Regions from separate parts of the Sphingobium sp. SA916 genome, predicted to be linked through region 3. Evidence: predicted binding sites of a transcription regulator. Region 3 holds the regulator's gene; each other region holds the start of a gene.
What was found. The regulator LexA, encoded in region 3, represses DNA repair genes until DNA is damaged. The targets are predictions, from matches to a motif close to GTTCCNCNCTTGTTCT.

Region 1 (10,142 bases), on a different contig from region 3:
TCGTCTGACGCCTGGCGAACGGGACGCACTTGCGCGGCTCATCGAGAATGGGCCGAGAACGCTGACAGTCATTCTCTGCCCCGTTGAGGGTGACCAGGCGCACAAGATCTCGCGCGCATGGGAAACCCTGCGCCTGTTGGAATAGGAAGAGGCGAGCAGGGCTGCTCTCCCGGGGACCGCTCGCGAGGAGACGGATGCTGCATCGGGTGCTTCTCGGCGGAAGCCGACCTGAGCATTGCCGCGCTACAAACCAGCGTTCAGTCGTTCTCAATGGAAATCATGGCTTCGAATCGGCATGATTTCGTCCTCGCGCGCCTTGGCGGTGCCGTAGGGCGGCAAGGCCAGGGTTCGACCATGCGGGAAGGCCGGGTCGCGCGGGTCCGGGCCACCGCCGTGGCTTGCCCCATCACCGCGTCCCGGCGTGACCGCAAAGTCCATGCGCCCGATCGACCGCAGCATTTCATCATGGTCTGTGATCCGGTCGCAGATGATATGGATGATCTCGCCTTCCTTCTGCAGGCGGCCGCGCATCGCGATCATGGAGGCGGACATGACCTGTCGCCGGTAGATTTCGAACCGATCGGGCCAGAGGATGCCGTTCGCTACGCCGGTCTCGTCCTCGATGGTCACGAACAGCACGCCTTTGGCCGAACCCGGGCGTTGGCGCACTAGGATGACGCCCGCGACTTCGACATTGCGGCCGTCGCGGATCGATCGAAGATCGGCGCAGCGCACGATCTGCATGTCGTTGAGCTGCGGGCGCAGAAAACTGAGCGGGTGGTTCCGCAGCGATAGTTGGAGCGAGCGGTAGTCCTCGACCACCTCACGCCCTTCGGTCATCGGCCGAAGCGCCACCGACGCCTCCTGACCTTCTGCCGAGAATTTGCCTTCACGCGCATCGGCCGCCGCGAAGAGGGGCAGGGGTGCGTCGCCTAGACCCTTCACTTTCCACAGTCCCTGCCGCCGATCCTGCGCAATGCAGGCAAAAGCATCGGCTTCCGCCAGCCGCTCGATCGCGGCACGGGGCACACCGGCCCGGCGCCAAACTTCTTCGACACTCTCGAAAGGCGCTGGTCCGCGTGCGCCAACAATCGCCGCGCCGTGGAGATTGGCAAGGCCGCGTACCTGCCGAAATCCCAGCCGCACGGCTTTGTACCTTCCACGCGCCGGTTCGACCGTACAGTCCCAATGACTGTGATTGATCGAGACCGGTCGAACCTCGACGCCGTGGTTGCGGGCATCGCGCACGATTTGCGCAGGGGCATAAAAGCCCATGGGCTGGGCATTGAGCAAAGCCGCACAGAACACATCGGGATGATGATGCTTCATCCAGCAAGATGCATAGGCTATCTTGGCGAAGCTGGCGGCATGGCTCTCGGGGAAGCCATAGCTGCCGAACCCCTCGATCTGCTTGAAGGTGCGCTCGGCGAAATCCTTAGGGTAGCCGCGCGCAATCATGCCGTTCACAAGTTTGTCGTAGAAATGGCTTACCCCGCCCGTCAGCTTGAACGTCGCCATGGCGCGGCGCAGCTGGTCGGCCTCGGCGGGCGTGAACCCGGCCCCGACGATCGCGACCTTCATCGCCTGCTCCTGGAACAGCGGCACGCCCAGTGTCTTCTCCAGCACGGCCCTGAGTTCAGGCTTGGGATATTCCGGCTTTTCCTTGCCCTCCCGCCGCCTGAGATAGGGGTGCACCATGTCGCCCTGGATGGGGCCGGGCCGGACGATCGCCACCTCGATCACCAGATCGTAGAATTTGTTGGGCTTGATCCGGGGAAGCATCGACATCTGCGCCCGGCTCTCGATCTGGAAAACGCCGAGCGTGTCGGCGCGCTGGATCATCGCATAGACGTCGGAGTCATCATCCTGGAGGTCGGCCATGCCGACCCTGATCCCCTTATGCTCGTCGAGCAGGTTAAAGGCGCGGTTCATGCAGCCCAGCATGCCGAGGCCAAGCACATCGACCTTCATGAACTTCAGCGCGTCGATATCATCTTTATCCCATTCGATGATCTGCCGGTCTTCCATCCGCGCCGGCTCGATTGGGACCAGATCGTCAAGCCGGTCCTGCGTCAGCACGAAGCCGCCGGGATGCTGGGAGAGGTGGCGTGGCGAGCCGATCAGCTGGCGCGACAGTTCCAGTGTCAGTTTGAGCCGATGATCGTCGGTGTTGAGATTGAGGCTTTCGATCTGTTCGTCGGTGATCCCGTCCATCGACCAGCCCCAGACCAGACCGGTCAGCATCTTGGTCAAATCGCCCGGCAGCCCCAGAGCTTTGCCCACTTCAGCAACCGCGCCACGGGTGCGATAGCGGGTCACCACGGCGGTCAGCGCCGATCGGGTGCGGCCATAGGTTTCATAGATCCACTGGATGATTTCCTCGCGCCGCTCATGTTCGAAATCGACGTCGATATCGGGCGGTTCCTTGCGCTCGCCCGACACGAACCGCTCGAAGAGCAACTCATGCTGGATCGGATCGATCGAGGTGATGCCGAGCATATAGCAGACGCAGCTGTTCGCGGCCGACCCGCGACCCTGGCAGAGAATGCCGCGCCGCCGGCTTTCAGCTACGATCGAATTGACCGTCAGGAAATAGGGAGCGTAACCGAGCTGGTCGATCAAATTTAGCTCATGATCGATTTGTTCGGAGTAAGCCTGCGGGAGACCGGCGGGGAACATCCGGGCCGCAGCCGCTTCCGTGAGCGCCGCGAGCGCCTGCTGCGCCGTGCGTCCCTCCATCACCTGCTCATAGGAATATTGATACTGGATCTCGCCCAGATCGAACCGGCACTGAGCGGCGATATCCGCGCTGGCCTCAATCGCGTCGGGAAAGGCGGCGAACCGCCGCTCCATCTCCTCCGGGCTTTTGAGGTTACGGTCCATATAGCGCTCGCGCTTGAAGCCCAGGCCATCGATCGTGGTCCGTTCGCGAATGGCGGTCATGACATCCTGAAGTGGGCGGGCCTCGGGCGTATGATAGAGAATATCGCCGGTCGCGATGCTGCGAACGCCCGCTGCCCGCGCCATCGAGTCAAGTCCATGTAGGCGTGCCGCATCGTCTGGCCTGCGGCGGAGCGACAGCGCCATATAGGCGCGAGCTCCAAAGACATCGCGCAGTTCGCAGAGGCTGGAGAGGGTCGCATTGCACGCCATGTCCGGCACTAGGATGGCGATAAGGCCCTCGGCATGATGGGCGACGTCGCTCCAGTTGAGCAAACAGCGGCCCTTGCCGCCGCGCGCCTTGCCGACCGAGAGAAGTCGGGTCAGCCGCGACCAGGCTGGACGGTCGGTCGGATAGAGCAACAAAGCGCGGCCATCGGTCAGATCGACCCGCGCGCCCGCAATCATTCGGACGCCGGTCGTCTTTTGCGCGTCCCACCCGCGCACCACGCCCGCGACGCTCCCCCAATCGGCAAGCCCCAGCGCCTCGTGCCCGAGCAGCGCCGCGGCGGAGAAAAGCTGTTCGGGCGAGGATGCGCCGCGCAGAAACGAGAAATGGCTCGTTACCTGAAGCTCGACATAGCGGGTCATCAGCCGAACAGCCCATGCATGTACCAGCTTAGATCCCCGGTCGGCGCATCGACGCCATCGCCCCGGCGGAAAATCCAGAAGCGCTCGCCGCCCGCCGCCTCGACCCGGAAATAGTCTCGGACTGCCCACATTTCGCGGGCATTGCGCCACCACTCGCCATGGATGCGTTCGGGGCCATCGCCCGCAACCACGCGATAATCCGTCCGTCGCCAGGTGAACCGGCGAGGCGGATGATCGGGAAGCAGCGCCACGACGTGGGAGAGAAGCTCAGGCTTTTTGAGCATGCGCACGGGCCGCTTCCAGCCCGGCCAGCCAACCGGCCTAGCGAGCGGCTCCGTCCGGCTGACCGCGCGTTCGGGCACGTCGCTCTCGCGGGAGGACAGACGGAACGGGGCATCGGGCTCGATCCGGCCAGCCAGCTGATCGACCAGCGGCGCGATATCGGGCGGCCGACGGCTGGACCCAAGCCCGGCTTCCAGCGTCTGCGCCCTCAACGCCTCGACTCGCGGCGTCGTGAGCGTCATCGCCTCGATGCCGAGACCCGGATCGATCTTCTCGACCCGCATGACGAGCATCCGTTTGAGATGTCTGGGATCGCGGGTAGCGCGCGCGGTACCGATCGCCACCCGCTGCTCCGAGCCGTCGACAATCAGGCAGCTGAGATGCGCCGATCGCAAGCCCACACCGCGTTCCTGTAGCAGCGTCACCAAATCATCGATCAGATCGCCGATCACCTGGGTGATGGCTTCGGCAGTGCCGATGGGTTCGAGCAATCGTCGCTCCACGCGCGGCGCCTCGAACGGCACGACCGGCACGATCGGTTCCGCCACCATACCGCGCGCCTGGTCTAGCCGCCGGACGGTGGCGAGGCCGAGGCGCTTTGCCAGTGGACCGCGTGGCATAGGATCGAGATCGGCGATGCGATCGAGGCCGAAGCGGGCGGCCGACGCAAGCGCTTCTGGATCGAGGCGCAGAGCGGCCAGCGGCAGATCGGCAATCGCCTGGGTTTCTTCGCCGCGAGGCAACAAGGTGATGGCCTGCCCGCTGTAACGCGCGAGCGCATGGGCAGCGCCCGGCGTCCCGGCAATGGCGATGCTCGCGGTAAAGCCCAGGCGCTCCAGGAAACGAAGCAGACGGCGGCAGAAGCGGGCTTCGCCGCCGAACAAATGGGTCGTGCCGGTGAGATCGAGCCAGAGCCCATCCGTGCCGGAAACGCAGGCGGTGGGCGTCCAGTATCCCACGGCGTGAAGAGCCAGCCGATCGAGCCAGGCCTGGTCGGCTTGAGGATCGGCATCGCGTACCTCCAGGTCGGTTACCAGCGCGCGGGCATGGGCGGCTGCCATGCCGGGGCGCAGGCCAAGTTCAAGCGCGATAGGGCAGGCAGCCGTCACCACATCGCGCTGCCCCGCGCGTTCGATCAGGATCGTGGGCTGTCCCCAGAACGTCGACCATGTGAGTGTGGGCGTGCTTCCCACGCTCTTTCCCCCTTCATCGGCCGGCATGGCCTTGAAGGGATGCTCGGCGGACTCGCTGCGTCGCCCCATTTCGCGCAGGGTGGGGCGCTGATGGGCAGGGAGCGCATCGATCTCGGCCTGGCTCGGTCGGCTCCCAAGCGCGCCATCGCGCGCCCAGCGGGCACCGGGGCGCCAGCCGCCGCCGCGCGGCACGGAACAGGCGCCGGGATCATCGTCGACAGGGGACGCAAAGCGCGGGGCGGCCGGCAGCCCCGTCGGCTCAAGCGGCCTGGCTGGTCGCTCTGTCCGCCGGAGCCGCTCGATTGCGAGCTGCGGCAGGTAGATCGAGGCGACCCGTATCATCGCACGCATCCAGTTCGAGGGAGAAGGGGTTGCCGTTACGCTGGCGGACAAGCTCGACCGACCACCGCGGGCGGCCGACCCCGGGGTGGGGGAGGCGGGCCGACGGCACGCAGCCGATCCGCCAACGGGTCATGGCAGACGAAAGCCCGGTCAAGGGACATCGGTCGCGAACGCGGTGCCTGCGATAGAGCAGCATCGGTGTCTGGCTGTCGGATGCGGCGAGCTGGAGGCGACGAGTTGCGGTCTGGTCCGCCGCCTTCACCTCGGCGATGACGCAGGCCAGCGATCCGTCGCGCAGCGCGTCCTCGGCCATGGCCAGCACCACGCTGTCCTTCTGGCCCTGGGCATAGAAGACCTTGTCGGGCCCAAGCCCGACCTGCTGGAGGCCAGGGGCATAAAGATCGAAGCTGGTCAGCGCCCAGAAGACGGTGAGGCCAGGCTGCGCGGCGAAGCGCGCGGCCACGCCGGCGGCGAACAGGGTGGCAGCGGCATCGTCGCTCAGCGTTGCGGACGCAGCCGCAAACTCATGCAGTCCGGCACCGTTCAATCCATGATCGGCAAGCCGATCGTCCAGCGCGGGAACGTCAAAGGGAAGTGCCGGACCGCTGGCAGCGCGGGCATGGGCCAGCCCGGCGCGAAGCGCGGCAAGCTGATCGGCGCGCAGCCGATCGGGAGAAGGGGACAGCGTGGACATGGGAACATAACGACTCAAATGTTCCCTATATGTTCCGTTCGATGCGCGGTTTCGTCAAGGGCGATGAATCTCGATTTTTGCGCCGCTTAAGTCCCAACATGGTTCAACCTTCGAGTATCTGCCGAGTCGCGGGATCGCGCTCGCCGGAAAACCAGCGATCCAACGCTGCGGCAAACAAAGGGGAGGGGGCCGCTGCCTCGAATAGGGTGAGCGACGAGCGCAGCTTCATGGCGTCGACGGTACGGAAGACAGCAACAGGGTCGCTGGTGCCAAGCTGCTGCAATGCCTCGACGCATTCGCGATAGCGTGGCCCGAGGATCGGGTGGTTGAGATAGGCCCGCGCCTCCTCAAGCGAGGCGATGCCGTAATAATGGGCGGTGGGACTAAGCCCGAGCCCTCGCAGCTGGGGAAAGATAAACCACATCCAATGGGATCGCTTCGCGCCGGCGCGGATCTCGGACAGCGCCGTCGCGTAGCTGTTTGTCTGAGCATCGACGAATCGAGCGATGGTGGCATCAGTGGTCATCAGAGGAGCGCTCCCTGCGCCGGCGGGGCGCCGTAGACCTGGGTGACGGGTAAACTCCCCGCAGGCAACCAACGCAGAACTTCCTTGGCCGCGACATTGGGATCGAGCCAGTCAGCCCACTGGTCCCGCGCGAGCGGAATGACCTGGCGGTGATGGTAAGGGGCGACGTCCGGCCCTGCATCCATGGTCAGCATCGTGAAGGCTTCGCCCAGCGGGCTTTCCCGCCAGATGCCGGCGATGCAGAACCATTTATGGTCGGCCATGGTGAAGAGCCATTTGTCGAGTCGCTTCTGGCTGGGATCGGCGGGATCGGTAAACTCGTAGAAGCCGTCGGCCAGGATGAGGCAGCGCTGTGAGGTGAACGCGCGGCCTTCGCTTCGGAAATTATAAACAGGCTTGCCATTATGTCCTGGCCAGCTCCAGCGCCGGTTGACGAGTTCGCCCGCGCCGCGCTCTCCTTCGATGCTCCGCACGATCGGCGCCATGTCGGTCATTTTGATATCAGCCCGCGCCGGCACATTCGGGGTGCCCTCGGGCATCTTGATCTTGAGATCCTCAAAGTCCTCGACGATCGAGGCGATATCCACCTCAAGCCGATAGTCGTTGCACATCAGGCCTCCTGATTGATGGCGGCGGCTTGCTACCGCTGTTCGTTCCCTGTATGTTCCAATCCATGGACTCGAAAGCAACTCCCTTCGACTCCGAGGCGCTCGGAAGTCGCCGTGCCATCATCCGGCGCAACCCGGATGACATGCAAGAGCTTGAGATGATCGAGGCGGCATGGGGTTCCAACCCACGCTTCAGCGACGGGGTTCGCTATGAATTCATCCGCTCGGAAGGGCGGGATTTTCCCCGCAATCGCTGCCTGGTGCCGGCCTCGGAATTTCACATCCGCAATGGCGAGAAGAAATTCCGCGTGACGATGGAGGACGGCAATTTCTTCTATCTCGCCGCCATCTGGGAGCCAGCCATGGGCGACTGGCCGGTCAGCTATAGGATCATCACCGTGGACGCGAACCCTGAGGTGATGCGCTATCAGGAGCGGCACGGCGCGATCATCCACCGGCGGCAGGTGATGCAGTGGCTGGATTACAAGATGCCGGAGGCTGATCTGCTGGTGACGCCGCCAGCGCATATTTTTTCCATCGAGGAAATTCTGACCAAGCCGGTGCAGATCAGCCTGGCCCTCTGAGCGGTTGCGCGTAACATGACCATGCTGCGCCATCCTGCCAATGGGCAAGCCGACCTGTTTGGCCAACCCCTGCTACCTGGACTGCACCAGGCGGAAAACTTCATCACGCCCGAGGAGGAACGGGCGCTGATAGCGCAGATCGACGCTGTGGATCTCAGCCCTTTTCGATTTCAGCAGTGGACCGGCAAGCGGCTGACGCGCAGCTTTGGATGGAGTTATGATTTTCAGACAGGAGCTTTCGCGCCCACGGAGCCGATTCCGAACTGGCTTCAGTCTGTGAAGGCCCGCGCCGCCCGTTTCGCTGGCATTGAGCCTGCGGATCTCGTGCAGGCCTTGGTCATCCGCTATGATCCCGGCGCCGGCATCGGCTGGCACCGGGATCGACCGGTGTTCGAGCATGTGGTTGGAATATCGCTGGGTGAACCGGCGACAATGCGATTTCGCCGGCGGCTGGGCAGCCAGTTCCAGCGAGCCTCTGCGCCACTGGTACCGCGCGGGATTTACCATATGGCAGGTGAGGCGCGGCACCTCTGGGAGCACAGGATCGCCGAGATGGAGGCCGTGCGCTGGTCGATCACATTTCGCAGTCTGGCACACAGGAAGGAGCATCACTGACAGGCGGCATTTAGGCAGGAGCGGGGACTTTCGCGACTGTCAGGTTCCGGGTGATGATCTGAGGACCGCAGACATCCGGAATGGACCGGCGATTCGCTTTGGGCCTATCTGGTGCGCGATGTCGACGGCAAACGTTCAACAATCACGGCTCAAGATAACATGGACATATCGGGAACGCGTGATATCTTGAAAGTGTGAGAGCCGAAATCGAGACGCGCATGCGCGAAGATGCTGGGAGCCGCACAGCTCCCGCCCAGCCGCCCATCAAGCAGTTCGGCTATACCAACCGACTGGGTCTCAATCTGGCGCCTATCCGCTTCTCAAACGAGGAGTTCGAGGCTGGGCGGACGGCATACAAGGATGAGGAGCAATATCGGGCCCTCCGCGAGGCACACCAATCGACACATGCCTTCCGTTATGATGCCCGGAACTCCGCAATCTATGACATCCCGATGGGGCAAGGAGCTAGGCCTTTCGGAGCGCCCGTCAGGATCAACACCCAGGATCATCTCGCGCTCCTCGGAAAGGCGGTCAATCACGCGTTGCTCAATTGGCTGGCTCCGCGCCGGACGATCCTGAGGCGTGCCCGCCCGCTTCAATGCTGGGGTAACCGCAAGGCCTCACTGCTTTCGGCGGCAGTACGTGCCCAGGGTCTCGCGGAAACGAACGGCCTCGACGTTCTGGTTCGCCACAGTTTCGATCTTCGCGTGCTCGGAGCGCCGCATCAGGGCGCCGAGCCTTTTCTCGCGTTGATGCTCGATGTCAGCACCTCCAACGAGCTCGAGATGCCGGTCGGTGAGCTGATCCGCGACCGGTTCGATCCGATCGGCTGTTATGTCTGTGCGCGCGCAGATAGCGGCCAGGACAATGTGCTGGCACGGCTGGAGACGCTCGGCAGGGTCATCGGTGTCAATGGCGGCAAGCTTCAGCTGAATGACTTTGCCGGCGAGGAATTTGTCGACCCCGATCATGTCACGCTGGAACCTCGGCAGGAGAATTTGGAAGCGTTGATCCGTCATTTCTATCCACGCGATGCACCGAAAATCCTGGAAGGCTTGCGCAAGCGGCGCGCGCCCTTCTCGACCGCCAACGACAAGCTCGCGAAGATCCGTGAGGTTCATGGCGGCGTCGCCGGTCATCTCGAGACGCTTCGCATCGCGGGAATGGCAGTTGAGGTCGGTGCGCTCGTGCAGCGCGGAAATACCCTGTTTCCACCGCTCATCTCGACCGACCGACCCGGCTTTCTGTTTGGCGCGCAAGGCCGCGAGACGGGCGCCCACCCAGACGTGGGCGTGAAGCAGCACGGCCCGTTCAAATATATGCAGCACGAGCGCAACGAGCCGGTCATTGCGATCATCTGTGAGTCCCGCTTCCGGGGCCGGATCGATCAGCTCGCCCGCACGCTAAGAGACGGCATCGCCGAGGATGCATGGCAGGACGCCGTGCGGGGACGTAGCAAGATTCCGGAAAATCCCTTTCGCGGCGGGCTGATCGGCAAGCTTCGATTGTCGAGAGTCCAGTTCGAATTCGAGGAGGTCGCCGAACCAACGCCCGAGGCCTATCGCGAGGCCATTCAGCGCTTGCTGACGCGTCTGCCCGAAACGCCCGATCTCGCGCTGGTCCAGATCCGGGCCGACTTCAAACAACTGCGCAACGACCGCAATCCCTATTTCGCCGCCAAGGCAGCGTTCATGGCGGTCGGTGTTCCGGTGCAGAGCGTCCAGGCTGAAACCGCCGATATGCAGCAGTCCAATCTCGCCTATATGG
Region 2 (10,142 bases), on a different contig from region 3:
CGGCAGCCATATCGACCTGCCGGACGATGGCGCCGGCCAGACCATCCAGCCCTATCAGGAAATCGCGTCGGACTGGGACGTGCCCAGGTTCGACCCCGCCAGCCCCGACGCTTTCCCCGAATTCATCGACCGCCACCGGAACTGGATGCTGGCGATGCTGGGGCGCGAACTGGGAACCCCCGTCCGGCTCCGGCAACCACGGGCCAGTTCCGCCTTCGAAACCCGCCGCTGACCCGATCCCCCTCCGCCAAAGGCAAAGGAGCCCCGCCCCTTGCGAAGGAAGGCGGGGCTTCAGTTGGGTCGCACACAGGCCAATGCCTGCGGACGGCAATAGGACATAGTTCCGCCGGGAAGTCGATTGCGATAATCTAGACCTGGATCAAGCGCATGGAGGGCCATGACGGCGGAAAAAGGCAACGGCGCGCCGGGTCCGGCCCGCCGCGCCGTCATCGCCGCGTCCCTCGCGCCCCTCCCCCCGGACGGGCCCGGACCGCTCGCTCAGTTCGCCTTGCTCAGATCCACCTTCTCGACCCATTCGGGATAGAAGGTCGGCTCCCGGTTCGACCATCCGACCGCCGTCGCCGCCGCTTCGCTGATCGACTGGAGCAGCGCCCGGCGCTTTTCGGGGTGGAGGTGCGGCAGGCTGGCCGCCGCGCAGAAGGCTCCCGGCAGCCATGGCCGCGATCCTGCACCCAACAGCCGCTCATACAGGAAGCGATAGGCGGAAAAGCTGCACAACCGGTCCTGCCCCAGGTCGAAGGCGGAAACCGTCACCAGCGGCGCCATGAAAGGCTCCATCTGGTCCAAGCCGCTGTCATCGGGCACCCGCGCCTTGATCTCCTCCAGCCGCCCGTAGATCCGCGCCTGCGCGCGAATGCTGGCTTCCTCCACCATGTCGCGCGACCACAGCTTCATGGCGTCGCGCCGATGAAGTCCGATGTCCAGCGATCTTCGGATGTAACGCTGCGTAGCGGCCGGGAAACTGGCGAATTCACGCAACTCCGCCAGGGTAATCGCCCCGTCCGCAGGTCTTGCACTCGTGCCCATGCTTTTGCCCTCCGACTTCAAGTCGTAAGCAGAACATGCGCCCCCGATGGTTACTGCAAGCTTAAGCGCCGGTTCTGCCGACAGACACAGGGAATCATTTTTCCTTGTGCAGCGCAACATGTAATTTTTATGAATGCGCCCAATCGAGTAGCATGAGCCGGTTCGCCGCCAAGCCCCCGCCGGCATTGTCCGGCGGCAGCCGCTTTCCTCCAAACGGGCTTTTCGTGCGAGGCGCTCGAATGCGGCGAATGGCTCATGCGCGCACAACCAAGCTGCCCGATAATCCGCCAGGGCGGAGGCCCGGCTCCCGATCCCTTCAAGCAGGACAGGCCGATCGGCAAGGGCAACCCAAACCCGGTCGCCGCCATGGAGCGCGCCGCGTTAAACCGGATGCAGGCCGCGCGCTCGAATTTTCCGCTTTCGCATCGTTTTCAGCCGCATCCCTTTCAGCGCAAAACACCCATCCACGACCGGCTCAGGACAGGCGTTTCTGCGCGATGCCTTACCCGGCCCTGCGCTCCAGCACCGCGCCGATCATGCTGCGCCATACGGCCACGTCGCCCGCCTGCGCCATTTGCGCATCGGGCTCCCGCAGCGTGTGCAGGATCGCATAGGCATCGTCGACATGGTCCTGCCAACTGGCATCGACTGCGCTCGCCGCATGCGGATCGTCGCCCTCGCCGTTCAGGCTGAGCTGGCGCCCGGCCAGCACGCGGGCAATGCGTTCGATCGCGGGAGTGGCGGAAGTCGGCATATGAAGTGGCTCCTCTCACCTGCGGAGGGCAACGCGCGGCTGCCCTCCCAACCGATCATATCACGATTTCCCCTATCGTCTATCGCCCGTCCTTCCGATCCTCGCCGTCCGGCCGATCCCTGCCTTCAGGAAAACCGGAAGACGGGACCGGATCGCCATGATCGCCCGGCGCGGTCGCCGATGGCGGATCGGATGCATCCATGCTGTCCATCAATCCCTCGTCCAGCTTCTCCTCCGTCGTCACCGCATGGTCCTGCGCGTCGGTAGGCCGCCTGTCGTCGGCTTCCTCGCGGCTGTTGGGCCGAATATCGGTCTTGTCGCTCATCATGCTCTCCTTTTTTGGCGCGCCGGCGCCTCGAACCATGAAACGGACGGCGGCAAGGGCGGGTTCCGCCCGCCGCCCCTATCGACCAACGCATGGAACCCTTCGACCAGCTTCGCCGCCAAGGGGCGACAGACGCCGCGCCTTGTCCTAGACTTTCGCCCATGAGCATAAAAAACGAGGACGGCGAGCCTGGCGTGCCGCCGACGGTCGCACTGTATTCGATATTGGGTTTCTGGTTCTTCTACGCGGTGCTGGTGACGCTGCGCGCCTCCGTCATGGGGTTCGAGGCGCAGGGGGCCATGGCCGCGCGCCGCGCGGTGGTGACGGTGATCGGCATCGTCGTCACCTGGGTCCTCTATCTTTGCCTGCGCCGCTTCGACCGCCAGCCGCTGACGACGCGCATCGTCGCCGCCTTCTCGCTCGCCGCGCCCTTCGCGCTGGCGACGGCGGCGGCCAATTTCTACGTCTTCAACATCTACGACCCGGCCTCGCTGTTTCCTGACGCCGATTATCAGAAATATGCGAGCGAACAGGGCTTCGCCCTGATGCAGATCGTGGAGGACGCGATCAGCCGCTATTTCTTCCTCGCCGCCTGGGCCGGCCTGTACCTCGCCCTCTCCTACGCCAGCGAGGCGCATCGCGTCGAACGCCGCGCCGACCGGCTGGAACGCGCCGCCCAGCAGGCCGAACTGCGCTCCCTGCGCTATCAGGTGAACCCCCATTTCCTGTTCAACACGCTGAACTCGCTCTCTTCGCTGGTCATGAAGGACCGGCGCGACGAGGCGGAACAGATGATCCTCTCCCTCTCCAATTTCTACCGCACCAGCCTAACCGGCGACCCGCTGGAGGACGTATCGCTGGAGGAGGAAGTGCATCTCCAGAAACTCTATCTGGACATCGAAGCGGTGCGCTTCCCGGATCGCCTGTCGACCAGCATCCGCATCCCGGACGCCCTGCTCAATGCCTGCGTTCCCGGCCTGATCCTGCAACCGCTGGTGGAAAATGCGATCAAATATGGCGTGTCGCGCACCTCCAGCCCGGTGACCATCGCCATCGAAGCGCGGGAGGAGGAGGGCATGCTCCACATCAGCGTCACCGACAATGGCGACAAGCCGCCCAGCGAAGCGGACGCGGGCAGCGGCATCGGCCTCGCCAATGTGCGCGACCGCCTGACCGCCCGCTTCGGCGAACAGGGCCGGATCGACTATGGCCCGCGCGCCGGCGGCGGCTTCGCGGTGGACCTGACCCTCCCCATAATCCGCCGGAGCTAGGCCGTATCGACATTCAACTTGAAAATATAAGCGACGTCATGCTGAACTTGCTTCAGCATCCATTTCTCCCCAGCAACCGCAGGTGGGTAGAGGCACAATGGATGCTGTCGCCGCAGCCTGGAGCGTTTTCCAAGCAGATGGAATCATCTGCTGACTCGGAAAACGCGACAAAACAAAAACCTAGAGCAGTCGAGCCGATGCAATCGGATCGGAATCTGCTCTAGGGTACGGAATTTCCCCATCCTTGGCGCAATCCGTGAAAGGTCGAACCCATGCCCATCCGAACGCTGATCGTCGACGACGAACCATTGGCGGTCGAGCGCCTCCAGATGCTCTGCGCCCGCGAACCGCGCATCGCGCTGGTCGGCACCGCCAGCGACGGGGAGGCGGCGCTGCGCCTGATCGAGGGGCTGGAACCGGACCTGGTGATGCTCGACATCGCCATGCCGCTGCTCGACGGCATCGGGGTGGCGCGGGCGACCTCGCGCATGGGCATCTGCCCGGCAGTGATCTTCGTCACCGCTTTCGAAGGTTTCGCGGTGGAGGCCTTCGACCTTGCCGCCGTGGACTATCTGCTGAAGCCGGTCGCCCATGAACGCCTGTCCCGCGCCATCGACCGCGTCGAACAGGCGCTGGGCAACCGCACCGTCCCCTCCCCCGCCACCAGCACGCAGGACGAACCCGAATGGGCGGAGGAATTCTGGGTGCCGCACCGTTCCGAACTGATCCGCATCGGCGCGGTCCAGATCGACCGGATCGAGGCGGAACGCGACTATATGCGGCTGCATGTGGGGGCCAATAGCTATCTGCTGCACCAGACGATCAGTTCGCTGGAAAACCGGCTGGACCCGCAGCAGTTCGTCCGCCTGCACCGCTCCCACATCGTGCGCCGCGACCATATCTCCCGGCTGCGCCACGACGGCAGCGGCGTCTGGTCAGCCTGCCTCGCGGACGGCACGGAAATCCGCATCGGCCGCACCTATCTCACCAACGCCCGCGCCATGGCAGGCCGCTGACCCCTTCAATCCATCGCAGATGGGAAGGGAAACCGCCCAAGACGATGGAGGACAGCGCCCACGGGACGCCGCAACGCTCCGCGCCCACAAAAGGAAAGGCCCGGTGAATTCCGGGCCCTTTTCCAAAAACCGATTGAATAACTCAGGCGCCTGCGCCGACTGGCTTTTACTTGCTCAGATCGGCAAAGCGCTCCCCATTCTGAGCCTTGGCGACGGCAAGGTCCACAGCGCCGCGAACATGCGCGGCTGCAACCTGCTGACACTTCTCGATCGCGGCCGTGGTATCGTTGAGCGGGCAGACCTTTGCCGCGGCACGCCGTATACGGGCATTCAGGACGCGTTGGTCGCTCGTCTTCGACAGGTCCAGATCATGATAGCTGACCTCGACACTCTTTCCGTTGGACTCGAATTCGATGGCGGAAGCCGTGCCAGCGGCGGCCATGGCGGCGAGAGCAGCGGTGAACTTGATGGCGATCATGGCAATTGTCTCCTCAACGCTATGCTTTTGTCGGCCTGGGCCGCGTGGGGCGCGGTGCAGACCTCAAGCGAAGAGAAGAGAAGGCCTCAACAGATCATCGTCTCTGTCTTCGCCCATTTTGTTTAGGCGCATTGCAAATGCATCGCTTTTCGCTTTCGACCGGCGCCTGTCCCTGTCGGCCAACGGCGCTCCCGTCGACCAAATACAGTCTCACGGGGACGAACGACAATTTTACGACAGAAAAACAAACGTTCCGTAGCGTAAAATTACAATCGTTCAACAATTCGCGCACATAAAAACACCCCCGGCGCAAGGGAAAGGCCGGGGGTGCATCCAGGAAGCTGTCGGGCTCTCCGGGATCTCTTTCAATCATCTTGCGGCGATACGGCCCGGGGCCAGTCGATCCATAGCCAGATCGTCGCCATGTCGAACCGCATCATAGCGCGGGTGCGCAACGACCGTTTTCCCCATTCGATGATCCGCCCATCCATCACGCCCGGCAACATCAGCCGTGGACGAACGGACGACATTCTTCCACGAACGACATCACCGCCCCTGCGCGGCGAGCTGCGCCCGCAAATTGGCGAGCGTCCGCGCATCGACGACCGGCCGCTCCGGCGCCTCCTTCCCCTCGCGCAGCTTGCTGCGGTCCTTCTCCGGCGGCTCCACGACGCGCACCCTGACCGGCGCATGGCCCGTCGCCCTGATCCCCAGCTGCTCCGCCGCCCCGCGCGACAGGTCGATGATCCGCCCCCGCCCGGCAAAGGGCCCGCGATCGTTGATCCGCACCAGGATCGTCCGCCCCGTCTCCAGCGCCGTCACCTCGACATAGCTCGGCAGAGGCAGCGTCGCGTGCGCCGCCGTCACCGCCTTCGGCCGAAAGCGCTCGCCATTGGCCGTCCGGTTCCCGCTCTCCCCGCCATACCAGCTCGCATAGCCCAGATAATCATAGCCCGGATCGGCGGCAGGCACATAGGTCACGCCCCTGACGCTATAGGGCTTTCCCACCCGCACCGGCACGTCGCTCACGGGCCGATAGCGCACACCCCCGCCACAGGCCGCCAGCGCCATCGCGACGCCCAGCGCGCCGAACCGCATCCGAACAAAAGTCCCGCTCATCCCCGCCCTTTAACCCAGCCCGGCGCGGGGGCAAAGCCGCCGCCTTTTCCTTTCGCCGCACAGTCCCTATCTTGCGCCCGACCGGCCCTTGCCTCCCAAGAACAAATCTGGAACAACACGCCCCCATGAGTCTCACGCAAATTTCTCAGCAGAGGTCTGCCGAATGCTGACCACCATAAGCGTCCGCGGCGCACGCGAGCATAATCTCAAGGGCGTCGACGTCGACCTTCCGCGCGACAGCCTGATCGTCATCACCGGCCTTTCCGGCTCGGGCAAGTCCTCCCTCGCCTTCGACACCATCTATGCCGAGGGTCAGCGCCGCTATGTCGAATCCCTCTCCGCCTATGCGCGCCAGTTCCTGGAGATGATGCAGAAGCCGGACGTCGAACATATTGACGGCCTCTCCCCCGCCATCTCCATCGAGCAGAAGACGACCAGCCGCAACCCGCGCTCCACGGTCGCCACCGTGACGGAGATCTACGACTATATGCGCCTCCTCTGGGCGCGCGTCGGCATCCCCTATTCGCCCGCCACGGGCCTCCCCATCAGCGCCCAGACGGTCAGCCAGATGGTCGACCGCGTGATGCAGCTGCCCGAAGGAACGCGCTTCTACCTCCTCGCCCCCGTGGTCCGCGGCCGCAAGGGCGAATATCGCAAGGAACTGGCGGAGTGGCAGAAGGCCGGCTTCACCCGCGTCCGCATCGACGGCGAACTCTACGCCATCGAGGACGCCCCCGCCCTCGACAAGAAATACAAGCATGACATCGAAGTGGTGGTCGACCGCCTCGCCGTCAGCGACGACATGGCCACCCGCCTCGCCGACAGCTTCGAACAAGCCCTGAAACTCGCCGACGGCCTCGCCTATGTCGACCTCGCGGACGGCGCCGTCCCCGGCCGCGAGGTCGAAGCGGAATCCACCGGCAACCTCAAGGGCGCAGGCATCCCCGCCAACCGCATCGTCTTCAGCGAGAAGTTCGCCTGCCCCGTCAGCGGCTTCACCATAGCGGAGATCGAACCGCGCCTCTTCTCCTTCAACGCCCCGCAGGGCGCCTGCCCCGCCTGCGACGGCCTGGGCGAACGGCAGGAGTTCGACCCCGAACTCGTCGTCCCCAACGAAGCCCTCAGCCTCAAGAAGGGCGCGGTCGTCCCCTGGGCCAAGTCCAACCCGCCCAGCCCCTATTATATGCAGGTCCTCGGCTCCCTTGCGAAGGAGTTCGGCTTCTCCCTCGACACCCCCTGGGCCGACCTGCCGGGGGAGGTGAAGCTCATCATCCTCCACGGCACCGCCGGCCGGCCCGTCACCCTGCGCTTCGTCGACGGCAAGAAAAGCTATGAGGTGAAAAAGCCCTTCGAAGGCGTCATCGGCAACCTCAACCGCCGCCTCCTCCAGACCGAATCCGCCTGGATGCGGGAGGAACTCAGCAAATACCAGACCGCCATGCCGTGCGAGACCTGCCACGGCGCCCGCCTCAAGCCGGAGGCGCTGGCGGTGAAGATCGCGGGGGAAGACATCTCCATGTCCACCCGCCGCTCGGTGGTGGACGCGCTCGGCTTCTTCTCCACCCTCCCCAGCCGCCTCAACGACCAGCAGAACCAGATCGCCCGCGCCATCCTCAAGGAAATCGTGGAGCGCCTCGGCTTCCTCAACAATGTCGGCCTCGACTATCTGAACCTGGACCGCACCAGCGGCACCCTGTCCGGCGGCGAGTCCCAGCGCATCCGCCTCGCCTCGCAGATCGGCAGCGGCCTGTCGGGCGTCCTCTACGTCCTCGACGAACCCTCCATCGGCCTGCACCAGCGCGACAATGACCGCCTGCTCATCACGCTCAAGCGCCTGCGCGACCTCGGCAACACCGTCATCGTCGTGGAACATGACGAAGACGCGATCCGCACCGCCGACTATATCGTCGACATGGGGCCGGGCGCGGGCGTCCACGGCGGCACCATCGTCGCGCAGGGCACCCTCAACGAACTGCTCGCGCACAAGGACAGCCTGACCGCCGACTATCTGAACGGCGCCCGCCGCATCGAAATCCCGCCCCGCCGCCGCAAGGGATCGGGCAAGAAACTCACCGTCCACAATGCCCGCGCCAACAACCTGCAAAATGTCACCGCCAGCATCCCGCTCGGCACCTTCACCTGCATCACCGGCGTATCGGGCTCGGGCAAGTCCAGCTTCACCATCGACACCCTCTATGCGGCGTCCGCCCGCACCCTCAACGGCGCCCGCATCGTCGCCGGCCCGCACGACAGGGTGACGGGCCTCGAACATTGCGACAAGGTGATCGACATCGACCAGTCGCCCATCGGCCGCACCCCCCGCTCCAACCCGGCGACCTACACCGGCGCCTTCACCAACATCCGCGACTGGTTCGCGGGCCTCCCCGAAGCGCAGGCGCGCGGCTACAAGCCCGGCCGCTTCAGCTTCAACGTCAAGGGTGGCCGCTGCGAAGCCTGCCAGGGCGACGGCGTGCTCAAGATAGAGATGCACTTCCTCCCCGACGTCTATGTCACCTGCGACGTCTGCCACGGCGCCCGCTACAATCGCGAGACGCTGGAGGTAAAGTTCAAGGGCAAGTCCATCGCCGACGTCCTCGACATGACGGTCGAGGATGCGGTGGAATTCTTCAAGGCCGTCCCCCCCATCCGCGACAAGATGGCGATGCTGGCCGAAGTGGGCCTGGGCTATGTCAAGGTCGGCCAGCAGGCGACGACCCTGTCGGGCGGCGAAGCCCAACGCGTCAAGCTCGCCAAGGAACTCTCCCGCCGAGCCACCGGCAACACGCTCTACATCTTGGACGAACCCACCACCGGCCTGCACTTCGAAGACGTCCGCAAACTGCTCGAAGTCCTCCACGCCCTCGTCGAACAGGGCAACAGCGTGGTCGTGATCGAACACAATTTGGATGTCATCAAGACCGCCGACTGGATCATCGACATGGGCCCGGAAGGCGGCGTCAAAGGCGGCGAAGTCGTCGCCGAAGGCACACCGGAGAAGGTGGCGAAGAACGCCCGGAGCTTTACCGGGCGGTACTTAGCGCCGTTGTTGGGGATGGAGGCTGTGGCGGCGGAATAAGAGACTTCCAATGGTGCTCTAGACGATTAACTTATCATGATTTAAATGGCCTATGCTCAAAAAGCTCAGCGTAAAAAATTTTAAATCATGGGCCGAACTTTCCGTTGAATTTCGGCCTATAACAGTTCTTTTCGGGGCGAACTCCTCGGGAAAGAGCAGCATCATTCAATTTCTGCTGCTCTTGAAGCAGACAAAAGATTCAACCAACAGCCAAGCTGTTTTGGAATTTGGCGATTCCTCCACGCCGGTTGAGCTGGGCTCCTATAAGGATTCAATTTTTAGGCATGAAGATGCCCGCAATCTAAAATGGCATCTGGAATGGAGTTTGGACAAGCCTTTATCATTTACTGATACTACGCAGAAAAGGAGGAAAGCCTACAACTTTCGGGAAATCGGGATCAAAGTTGAGCTATTATCCCGCGGTAGAAAAATTCTGACAAACGAGCTTACTTATACGACGAATATGGCCAGCTTTTCCTTGAATAGGAGAGAAGGAAAGCCCGGATATCAGCTAACATCTTCTAACGAAGAGTTATTTAGGTTCGTTCGTTCGATGGGGCGTCCATGGGATTTGCCGGAGCCGACCAAATGCTTTTCGCTGCCTGACCAAGCACAGACGTATTTTCAAAATGCTCAGTTTTTGGGGCTATTCGAGAACGCGTATGTCAACCAAATGGACTCAATTCTGCATCTCGGACCGCTTCGCGAGGATCCGAAGAGACAATATCCATGGTCGGGCTCAACTCCGGCTGATGTGGGTCGCCGGGGTGAACGCACCGTTGAAGCCATTTTAAGTGCTACCGAATTTGGCCTTCGACGGAATCTTAAATACAAGAGCCCTACAAAAAGCTTCCAAGAAATGATTGCTTGGTGGCTTCAAAAACTTGGCCTTATTTACTCTTTCCGGGTTGATGAAGTAGGCAAGGAGTCTGGTCTGTTCCGTGTGTATGTGAAAAAGGGACCACAATCCGTGGAGACGCTCATAACTGATGTGGGCTTTGGCGTTTCCCAAATTCTTCCGATGTTGACGTTACTGTATTATGTCCCGGCGGGATC
Region 3 (10,142 bases):
GATCGGCGCGCAATTGGAGGGGCCGTTGCGGCCGGACTATCTGGGCTATGCCAGCGACATTTCGGCGGCGGGGCGTCATCTGATGGCGCTGATCGACGATCTGGCGGACCTGCAAGCGATCGACCGGCCGGATTTCAGCGTGACCGCGGAAGAGATCGACCTGGCCGATGTCGGGCGGCGGGCCGCCGGGCTGTTCCTCGTAAAGGCGCAGGATCGGGGGATCAGCATCCTCGCCCCTGCGCTGACGGTCGCGGAACCGGCCATCGGTGAATTTCGCCGCGCCTTGCAGATCCTGATGAACCTTGTCGGCAATGCCGTGCGCTATGCGCCCGAAGGGTCTGCCGTTCGGATAGAGACAGGCCGGTCGGACGGCGAGGCCTGGATCGCGGTGCTGGACCAGGGCGATGGCATAGCCGCCGACAGCAGGGAACGCATCTTCGACAAGTTCGAGCGACTGGGCCGCAGCGACGCGGGCGGCAGCGGCCTTGGCCTCTACATTTCGCGGCGTCTGGCGCGCGCCATGGGCGGCGACATCCGTATCGACGACGCGCCCGAAGGCGGGGCGCGGTTCACGCTGCTGCTGCCGGCTTTGAGCGTATAGCGGACATCGATATTCGGTCTGGGTAAACCGTACTCCTGCCAAGGAGGAGCACGGATCAGACGGGGCAATGATCCCTTGAAGCCGGGACCGGGTTCCCGCCTGTGCGGGATCATGGGGCGCTCCCTGTCAGCAAACGGCCAACTCCCCGCCAAAACAAAAGCGGCGTCCAAACGGACGCCGCTTCCCTGCCTTATTGCCGGTGCAGACTAGCGCTTGTCGACGGGGACATAATCGCGCTGCGCCGGGCCGGTGTAGAGCTGGCGCGGACGGCCGATCTTCTGCGCAGGGTCGGAGATCATTTCGTTCCACTGCGCGACCCAGCCGACGGTGCGGGCAAGGGCAAAGAGCACGGTGAACATCTCGGTCGGGAAACCGATGGCCGAGAGGATCACGCCCGAATAGAAGTCGACATTCGGATAGAGCTTCTTTTCGATGAAATAAGGATCGTGAAGCGCGATCTGCTCCAGTTCCTTCGCCACGTCGAAGATCGGATCGTCGACACCCAGCTTCGCCAGGACGTCCTTCGCGGTCTTCTGCATCACGGTCGCGCGCGGATCGTAATTTTTGTAGACGCGATGGCCGAAGCCCATCAGGCGGAACGGATCGTCCTTGTTCTTGGCGCGGGCGATATATTCCGGAATGCGGTCGACGGTGCCGATTTCGCGCAGCATGTTGAGCGCGGCTTCGTTGGCGCCGCCATGCGCCGGACCCCAGAGGCAGGCGATGCCCGCCGCGATGCACGCGAAGGGGTTGGCGCCGGACGAACCCGCCAGACGCACGGTCGATGTCGACGCGTTCTGCTCATGGTCGGCGTGCAGCGTGAAGATCTTGTCCATCGCGTCGACGACGACCGGATCGATGACATATTCCTCCGCCGGGACCGAGAAGGTCATGTTCAGGAAGTTGGCGGTGTAGCTGAGGTCGTTGCGCGGATAGACGAAGGGCTGGCCCACCGAATATTTATACGCCATCGCCGCGATCGTCGGCATCTTGGCGATCAGGCGGTGGCTGGCGATCTTGCGCTGTTCCGGATCGTTGATGTCGGTGGAGTCGTGATAGAAGGCCGAGAGCGCACCGACCACGCCGCACATGATCGCCATCGGGTGGGCATCGCGGCGGAAACCGCGGTAGAAGGTGGTGAGCTGCTCATGCACCATGGTGTGGCGCGTGATGGTGCGCGTGAAATCCTCCAGTTCCTTCTTCGAGGGCAGTTCGCCGTTGAGGAGGAGGTAGGACACTTCCATGAAGCTCGACTGTTCGGCAAGCTGGTCGATCGGATAGCCGCGATGCAGCAGCACACCGGCGTCGCCGTCGATATAGGTCAGGCCCGAATCGCAGCTCGCGGTCGAGGTGAAGCCGGGGTCGTAGGTAAACATGCCGGTGTTGGCGTAGAGCTTGCGAACGTCGATGACCTGCGGTCCGACCGTGCCGTTCAGAATGGCATAGTCTTTCGCGTTGCCGTCGACGCTCAAAGTGGCATTGTTATCCGACATGGTATTCTCCTGATACTTCAATTGGCCGATGCGTGCCTCACAGCGGCCAATCGTTCCAAGCTCTCCGTCTTCCCCAGAAGGAAAAGGACGTCGAAAATTCCCGGCGAAACCGTGCGACCGGTCAGCGCCGCGCGCAAAGGCTGCGCGACCTTTCCAAGCCCGAGGCCGGCATCCTCTGCCACGCGGCGAATGGCTTCTTCGATCGCTTCGACCGTCCAGGACTGGACGGGTGCAAGAGCGTCGGCTGTCTGTCCCAGCAGCGCGCGTGCGGAATCGTCTAGCAGAGCAAGCGCCTTCTCGTCAAAATCGAGCGGGCAATTTTTGAACAAGAATTCGGCGCCCTCCGCAATTTCGTTAAGCGTCCTGGCGCGCGGCTTGAGCGACGGCATGGCCTCGGCAAGCCGTTTCTCGCCATCCTCCGGCAGGTCGATGTTCAACCTTGCCGCAACCCTTGGCGCGACCAGCGCGGCAAGGCGCGCGTCATCCGCCTCCCGCAGATAATGGCCGTTCAGATTCTCCAGCTTCTTGATGTCGAAGCGAGAGGGCGAGCGGCCGACACCTGAAATATCAAAGAGTTCCACCGCACGCTCGCGGGAAATGATCTCCTCATCGCCATGGCCCCAGCCGAGTCGCAGCAGATAGTTGAACACCGCTTCGGGCAGCATGCCCAACTCGTCGCGATAGGCATCGACGCCAAGCGCGCCGTGCCGCTTGGACAGCTTCGCGCCGTCGGCTCCGTGGATCAGCGGGATATGGGCGTAGATGGGCTCTTCCCAATTCATCGCCTTTATGATGCCTAGCTGGCGGAACGCATTGTTGAGATGGTCGTCGCCGCGAATGACATGGGTGACGCCCATGTCATGGTCGTCGACCACCACCGCCAGCATATAGGTGGGCGTGCCGTCCGAACGCAGCAGGATCATGTCGTCCAGCTCCGCATTCTGGACGACGACGCGGCCCTGCACGGCGTCCTCGATCACCGTCTCACCTTCGCGCGGCGCTTTCAGGCGGATGACGAAGGGCGCGCCTTCCGGGGCTTCGGAGGGATCGCGGTCCCGCCACCGTCCGTCATAGCGCATCGGCTGCTTGGCGGCGCGCTGCCGCTCGCGCAGTTCCGCCAGTTCCTCGGGCGTCGCATAGCAGCGATAGGCATGGCCGGAGGCGAGCATCTGGTTCGCCACTTCGGCATGGCGTGGCGTGCGCTCGAACTGGAAGACCGCCGGTTCGTCGCCGCCCAGCCCCAGCCATTCCAGCCCGTCGAAGATGGCGGCGACCGCTTCCTCGGTGGAGCGGGCCCGGTCTGTGTCCTCGATCCGCAGCAGGAACTTGCCGCCGTGATGACGTGCGAACAGCCAGTTGAATAGCGCGGTGCGCGCGCCGCCGATGTGAAGAAAACCGGTAGGCGACGGCGCAAAACGGGTTACTACCTGCTTGTTCGAACCTGTAGCACTCACCGTTTCATTCCCTGCCATTCGCCCGGATACCACCCGACCCATCCATGATCGCGACGCCCCCTAGCATGGCTTTCGAGCCACGACAAACCTCCGTTGTCAGTTCGGCCCGGGGGAAAGCGGCGCGGATTTGGCGCGGCGTGGAGCTGTGGCTGGAGGAGGAGCGCGAACGGTTGCCGCTATGGGTTCCAGTCGCCCTGGCTGCGGGAATCGCGGCCTGGTTCCTTCTGCCTAATCGACTGGAATGGCTGGCCTTTTGCTGCGTGACGCTTGCGGTTGCCTGCGCCGCGCTGCTTTTGCCGCCCGGTGGCCGGGTGCGTCAGGCGATCGTCGTCGGTGGCATTCTTGCCTGTGCGGGGTGCCTGCTGGTCTGGGGGAAAGCGACGATCGTCGGATCGCCGCCCCTCGACCGCCCGGCCTTCATCTCGCTGAAGGGGGAGGTCCGGTCGGTCGAAAGGCTGCCCGCGCAGCACATGAGTCGCGTGCTGGTCCGGCCTGTCGGCGTGCCTGCCCTGCCGCCCCTGGTGCGCGTCAATCTTGACGATGCGTCGATGCCGCCGGGGGTCGGAGAGGGAGCCATCATAGCCTTCCGCACAAGGCTGATGCCGCCTGCGCCGCCCAGCCTGCCGGGCGGCTATGATTTTGCGCGCCGCGCCTATTTCGAGGGCGTCGGCGCGACCGGGCGTGTGCTGCCGCCGGTTACGGTCCTGCGGCCGGCCACGGCCGGCCCCCGGTTGAGGGCGCGTCTGTTCGAGCATATCCTGGAGCGCGTTCCGGGACAGGGCGCCGGCATCGCCGCTGCCCTGGCCACCGGCGATCAGGGCGCGATCGCGCAGGCAGATGCGGAGGCGATGCGGCGGAGCGGCCTTGCGCATCTGCTGTCGATCAGCGGTCTGCATGTCACGGCCCTGATCGCTGCGGTGATCTTCCTGTTGATGCGGATGATGGCGCTCAGCCGCCGGGCGGCTCTCGACTGGCCGCTGATGCTGCTGGCCGCGGGCGGCGGCGCTCTGGCGGGCATCGGCTATACGCTTCTGACTGGCGCAGAGGTGCCGACCGTGCGATCCTGCGTCGCTGCCCTGCTTGTGCTGGGCGGACTGGCGATGGGACGGGACGCAATCACGCTCAGGCTCGTGGCGGCGGGGGCGCTGGTGGTGCTGATCCTCTGGCCAGAAGCACTGGTGGGGCCGAGCTTCCAGATGAGCTTCGCGGCCGTGATAGCCCTGGTGTCGCTGGGCGAGCATCCCGCCTTCCGCGCCTTTCTCGCGCCGCGTGACGAAGGGGTGGGGCGCCGGATCGGACGCAATCTTGCGGGCATGCTGGCGACCGGCCTGGTCGTGGAGCTGGTGCTGGCGCCGATCGCGCTGTTCCATTTCCACAAGGCGGGCATGTTGGGGTCGATGGCCAATCTGGTGGCCATACCGCTTACGACCCTGGTGGTCATGCCGCTGGAGGCGACGGCCTTGCTGCTGGACCTAGGCGGGTGGGGTGCGCCCTTCTGGTGGCTTGCCGCGCGATCGATCGACCTGCTGTTGCTGATTGCCCATGGCGTGGCGTCCAGCCCTTGGGCGGTGGTACTGGCGCCCGCCCAGTCGGGCGTGGTGTTCGGCCTGATGCTGCTGGGCATGCTGTGGTGCCTGCTATGGCGAAGCCGGTGGCGCTGGGCGGGTCTGATGCCCGTGACCACCGGCGTCATGATGGTGCTGACCAGCCCGATGCCCGCCATATTGATAAGCGGGGACGGCCGGCATGTCGCGGTGCGCACTGCCGATGGCGGCATGGCGATGCTGCGGGCGCGAGCCGGCGGCTATGCGCGCGACGTCATAGCGGAAAGCGCGGGTTATGACGGTACCTTGCAGGCATTGACGGCGCTGCCCCAGGCCCGCTGTTCTCCCGATCTATGCGCCGTTCGCCTGAAGGGAGGGGGCCGAAACTGGAACCTGTTGCTGACGCGAAGCAGCGTGAGGATCGATAATGCGATACTGGCGCGGGATTGCGCCTATTCAGACATCGTCGTCAGCGACCGCCGCCTGCCGGGCGCCTGTCGCCCACGCTGGCTGAAGGTGGATCGACGCTTCCTCGCCAGGACGGGTGGCCTGACCATCGATCTGGACCATGGCACCATGCGCAGCGCGAAGGCGTGGCATGACGAGCACCCCTGGGTCGCGCGGCCTTCCAGCCGGCCGCGCGAATACAGGAAGCATCAGTTATAGCGGCGCAGCAACCCGGCCAGCTTGCCCTGGATGCGAACCTGCCGAGGGTCGTAGATCTGCGGTTCATAGGCGCTGTTGGCGGGATCGAGCCTGACCTTCGGACCCTCACGCCGGAAATATTTCAGCGTCGCTTCATTTTCGTCGATCAGGGCGACCACGATCTGCCCCTCGCGCGCGACGTCGGTGCGCTGGATAAGCGCGAAATCGCCGTCCAGAATGCCCGCTTCGACCATTGAATCCCCTGCCACTTCCAGCGCATAATGATCCCCGGTGCCCAGCAGCGCGGCGGGAACGGAAAGCATGTTCTGCCCCTCCAGCGCCTCGATCGGCACGCCCGCCGCGATCCGGCCGTGCAGCGGAATCTCCAATATGTCGTTGGCGGCGACCGGGGGTCTGCTGGCTACCGGACCGGGCGTCAGCGGCGGCTTGGCAGGCACGACGACCTTGGGAGCGCGATGCATGGCATCGGGCAGCTTGAGCACTTCCAGTGCGCGGGCGCGATTGGGCAGGCGGCGGATGAAGCCGCGTTCCTCCAACGCATTGATCAGGCGGTGGATGCCGGATTTGGACCGCAGGTCCAGCGCTTCCTTCATCTCCTCGAAAGAGGGGGATACGCCTCCCTCCTCCAGCCGGGTCTGAATGAAGCTCAGCAATTCCTGTTGCTTGGGTGTCAACATCTCGCCTTGCCCTCCTTGGAACGGATGGAGAACGCATAGGAAACGGAACGGGGCAAGTCAAGCGCCTAACCGTTGGGCGCTTTTGCTGGAACGCGGGAGGCCCCAGGCCGTTTAACGCCTGCCTTCCACGAAGAAGGTGAATAGGAGAGAAAGATGGCCAACCAGAACAACCAGGGCGGCGGTCAACGTCGCGACCAGCAGGGCGGCGACCGCTCCAGCCAGGGTGGACGCCAGCAGCAGCAGGAAGACCGGCAGGGCCAGATGGGCGATGAACGCCGTCAGGACAAGTCGCCCGGCAAGCAGCAGCGTTGAAGGAACGGCGGCGGTCCAGCAGGGCTGACATCGCCGCCATCCGTCAGGACTGCACTGGAAGGGGTCGCGCGGCGGCCCCTTTCCTTATGCGAGGGGAAGGACCGTGACGGGATCGCCGGCGGCAGCCGGAGCAGAGCCGGCGGGGCGCAGGATGAGGCAGTCGGCCATCGCCATGGCCGCGGTGGCGGCGCTGTCCTGCGATGTCACGGAAACGATGCCCGCTTCCGTGCGGAACGCGCGGAGGTAATCGTCGCGTTCCCCCGTGGCGGGCAGCGGCGCGGCGAGCGTCGCCGGCGCGGTGCGGGGCAGGGGCGATGCCGCGCCCATCATGTTGCGGACCAGCGGCAACAGGAACAGCGTCGCCGTCACGAAGGCCGATACCGGATTGCCCGGCAGGCCCAGGAAGACGGCGGAACCCAATGTCCCCGCCATCAACGGCTTGCCCGGACGCATGCGGATCTTCCAGAAATCGAGCGAACCCCCGGCCTGGACGAAAGCCGGGCGGACGATGTCGTGATCGCCCACCGATGCGCCGCCGGTCGAAACGATGATGTCCGCCTGGCTGGCGCGGGCAAAGGCCTTGACCATGCCGGGGAGATCGTCCGGCACGATCCCCAGATCGATGACATCGCAGGAAAGGCCGGCGAGCAGGGCGGCCAGCATGGGCGCGTTGGAGGAGGGAAGCTGGCCGGGCTGCGTCGGCGCACCGGGGGGCACGAGTTCGTTGCCGGTCGAGAGCAGGGCGACCCGCGCCCGGCGCGATACGGGCAGCGTCCCATGCCCGGCCAGCACGGCGAGCGCGATCTGCGCCGCCCCCAATGCGCTGCCGGCCTTCAGCAAAAGGCCGTCCTTGCGGAAGTCGGAACCGGCCGGACGCACATGACGCCCCTTCGTCAGCGCCTCCTCCAGCCCGCGCAGCATGTCCCCCTCCCGCGCGGCATTTTCCTGAATCAGGATGCTGTCGGCGCCCTGCGGCAAGGGCGCGCCGGTGAAGATGCGGCAGGCCTGGCCGGGTTCTAGGGGCGGAGGCGGCGGGCCGCCCGCCGCGCTTTCGGCGGCGACCTGCCATGGCCCGGGCCATTCGGCGGCGCGCACGGCATAGCCGTCCATGGCGGAAAGATCGGCCCAGGGCTGATCACGCAGCGCAACGACATCTTCCTTCAGCCATCGTCCGGCGCAGGCGGGAATGGGCATATGCTCCGTCGGCAGCGGCCTTGCCAGCGCCATCAGGCGGCTCTGCGCCTCCGCGACCGGAAGCAGGCTCATGATGCCGGCCCGTCCCCAGCCGTCCAGTCGCCGGACTTGCCGCCGCTCTTGGCCAGCAGGCGCACGTCGCTGATGATCATGCCCTTGTCCAGCGCCTTGGCCATGTCATAGACCGTCAGCAACGCGACCGACGCGGCGGTCAGCGCCTCCATCTCGACGCCGGTCTGACCGGCGGTCTTCGCGGTCGCCGTCACGGTCACGCCGCTGCCGTCGAGATCGAGGTCGATGCTGACCGAACTGAGCGGAATCGGGTGGCAGAGCGGGATGAGGTCGGCGGTCCGCTTGGCCGCCATGATGCCCGCCACGCGGGCCACGGCCAGCACGTCGCCCTTCTTCACCAATCCCTGCTCGATCGCTGCTGCTGCATCGGGACTCATGCTGATGCGGCCGCTCGCGACAGCCTTGCGCGCGGTCGTCGCCTTGGCGGAAACATCGACCATATGGGCCGACCCCTCCTCGTCCAGATGGGTGAGCTTGCTCATCGCCCCGTCAGCAGCCTGCGCGTGGCGGTTTCGACATCCGCCTGCCTCATCAGGGTTTCCCCCACCAGAAAGCAGCGCACGCCATGGTCCGACATGGCGATCAGGTCGTCATGGCTGCCGATGCCGCTTTCCGCAACGAAGGTGCATCCTTCCGGAGCCTGTCCGACCAGTTCGTAGGTGCGGGCGAAATCGACCGTGAAGTCGCGCAAGTCGCGATTATTGACGCCGATCAGGCGCGAGCGGAGCTTCATCGCGCGCTCCAGTTCCTGCGCATCATGCACTTCAACCAGCGCATCCATGCCCAGGCCAAGGGCGGCGTCCTCTATCTCCGCCATCTGATTGTCGTCCAGCGCGGCGGCGATGATCAGGATCGCGTCGGCGCCGAGCGATCGGCTTTCCAGCACCTGCCAGGGATCGACCATGAAATCCTTGCGCAGCACCGGCAGGGCGCAGGCCGATCGGGCCGCGACCAGATAATCGTCATGCCCCTGGAAATAAGGTTCGTCGGTCAGCACCGACAGGCAGGCCGCGCCACCCGCCGCATAGGCGCGGGCATGGGCGGGCGGATCGAAATCGGGGCGGATCAGGCCCTTGGACGGGCTGGCCTTCTTGATCTCCGCGATCAGGCCGAATCCGGAGCGGGCGGCACCGTCCAGCGCCTTGCGGAAGCCGCGCGGAGGCGTCTGTTCGGCGGCGCGGGCGTGAAGCGAGGAGATGGGCGTGGCGGCCTTGCGCCGGGCGACTTCCTCCCGCTTTACATCGCAGATTTCGATCAGCTTGTTCGTCATTTATAGGCTATCCAGCAATTGAGCAGCGCGTTGGCAAGGCCGCGGTCGATGGTTTCGGCGGCTTCCTCCACGCCTTCGCGGAAATCGGACACGGCGTCGGCCACGACAAGGGCGGCGGCGGCGTTCAGCAGCACCGCGTCACGATAAGGCCCCGCTTCGCCTTGCAACAGGGCGCGCAGGGCGGCGGCGTTATAGGCGGGGTCGCCCCCCCTGATCGCCTCGACCGGATGGGTGGACAGGCCGAGTTCGGCAGCGGTCAGGCGGCGCGTCGCAACCAGCCTGCCGCCTTTCACCTCCGCCAGAGCATTGCCGCCGGCCAGCGACAGTTCGTCAAGCCCTTCGTCGCCTGAAACGATCATCGCATGATCGACGCCCAGTTCCGCAAGCGCCTCCGCATAGACGGGGACATAGTCCGGACGCGCTATGCCGACCAGTTGACGGCGCACCCCGGCCGGATTGGCGAGCGGCCCCATCAGGTTGAAGATGGTGCGTTCCCCGATCGCCCTGCGGATGGGGCCAAGCCGTTTGAGCGCGGGATGATAATTCTGCGCAAAAAGGAAACAGATGCCAAGATCGGCCAGCGTCGCTTCGGCTGTCGTGGCGGCGCGGTCCAGGTCCAGGCCGAGCGCTTCCAGCGTATCGGCTGCGCCGGCCTTGGAGGAAGCGGCGCGGTTGCCATGCTTGGCCACGGGCACGCCCGCCGACGCAACCACCAGCGACACGGCGGTCGAAACGTTGAGGGTATGATGGCCATCGCCGCCCGTGCCGCAGACATCGATCGTGCCCGCCGACGCCGTGACTGGGATCATGCGGTGGCGCATGGCGCGGGCGGCGGCGGCGATTTCCGTTGCCGTCTCGC

Region 1: the regulator LexA is predicted to act here: its motif matches at 6,063-6,078, upstream of A8G00_RS03710 (ImuA family protein).
Region 2: the regulator LexA is predicted to act here: its motif matches at 6,109-6,124, upstream of uvrA (excinuclease ABC subunit UvrA).

What each region holds. Positions count from the first base shown of each region.
Region 1 covers NZ_LXYF01000014.1:70,040-80,181, forward strand. Annotated here, with positions in the region: gene A8G00_RS03695 (hypothetical protein) at 1-145, shown strand, start outside; gene A8G00_RS03700 (error-prone DNA polymerase) at 268-3,531, opposite strand; gene A8G00_RS03705 (DUF6504 family protein) at 3,531-5,348, opposite strand; gene A8G00_RS03710 (ImuA family protein) at 5,266-6,042, opposite strand; gene A8G00_RS03715 (DUF1810 domain-containing protein) at 6,146-6,568, opposite strand; gene A8G00_RS03720 (SOS response-associated peptidase) at 6,568-7,179, opposite strand; gene A8G00_RS03725 (SOS response-associated peptidase family protein) at 7,206-7,760, shown strand; gene A8G00_RS03730 (alpha-ketoglutarate-dependent dioxygenase AlkB) at 7,776-8,375, shown strand; gene A8G00_RS03735 (Piwi domain-containing protein) at 8,594-10,142, shown strand, end outside.
Region 2 covers NZ_LXYF01000001.1:233,022-243,163, forward strand. Annotated here, with positions in the region: gene A8G00_RS01210 (right-handed parallel beta-helix repeat-containing protein) at 1-232, shown strand, start outside; gene A8G00_RS01215 (hypothetical protein) at 499-1,047, opposite strand; gene A8G00_RS01220 (hypothetical protein) at 1,550-1,801, opposite strand; gene A8G00_RS01225 (hypothetical protein) at 1,881-2,126, opposite strand; gene A8G00_RS01230 (sensor histidine kinase) at 2,288-3,397, shown strand; gene A8G00_RS01235 (LytTR family DNA-binding domain-containing protein) at 3,670-4,413, shown strand; gene A8G00_RS01240 (UrcA family protein) at 4,580-4,891, opposite strand; gene A8G00_RS24930 (hypothetical protein) at 5,257-5,397, opposite strand; gene A8G00_RS01245 (septal ring lytic transglycosylase RlpA family protein) at 5,438-6,010, opposite strand; gene uvrA (excinuclease ABC subunit UvrA) at 6,174-9,086, shown strand; gene A8G00_RS01255 (DUF3696 domain-containing protein) at 9,139-10,142, shown strand, end outside.
Region 3 covers NZ_LXYF01000037.1:21,716-31,857, forward strand. Annotated here, with positions in the region: gene A8G00_RS11240 (sensor histidine kinase KdpD) at 1-601, shown strand, start outside; gene A8G00_RS11245 (citrate synthase) at 808-2,094, opposite strand; gene gltX (glutamate--tRNA ligase) at 2,112-3,566, opposite strand; gene A8G00_RS11255 (ComEC/Rec2 family competence protein) at 3,614-5,758, shown strand; gene lexA (transcriptional repressor LexA) at 5,749-6,435, opposite strand; gene A8G00_RS25150 (hypothetical protein) at 6,589-6,747, shown strand; gene glp (gephyrin-like molybdotransferase Glp) at 6,832-8,013, opposite strand; gene moaC (cyclic pyranopterin monophosphate synthase MoaC) at 8,010-8,495, opposite strand; gene trpC (indole-3-glycerol phosphate synthase TrpC) at 8,492-9,283, opposite strand; gene trpD (anthranilate phosphoribosyltransferase) at 9,280-10,142, opposite strand, start outside.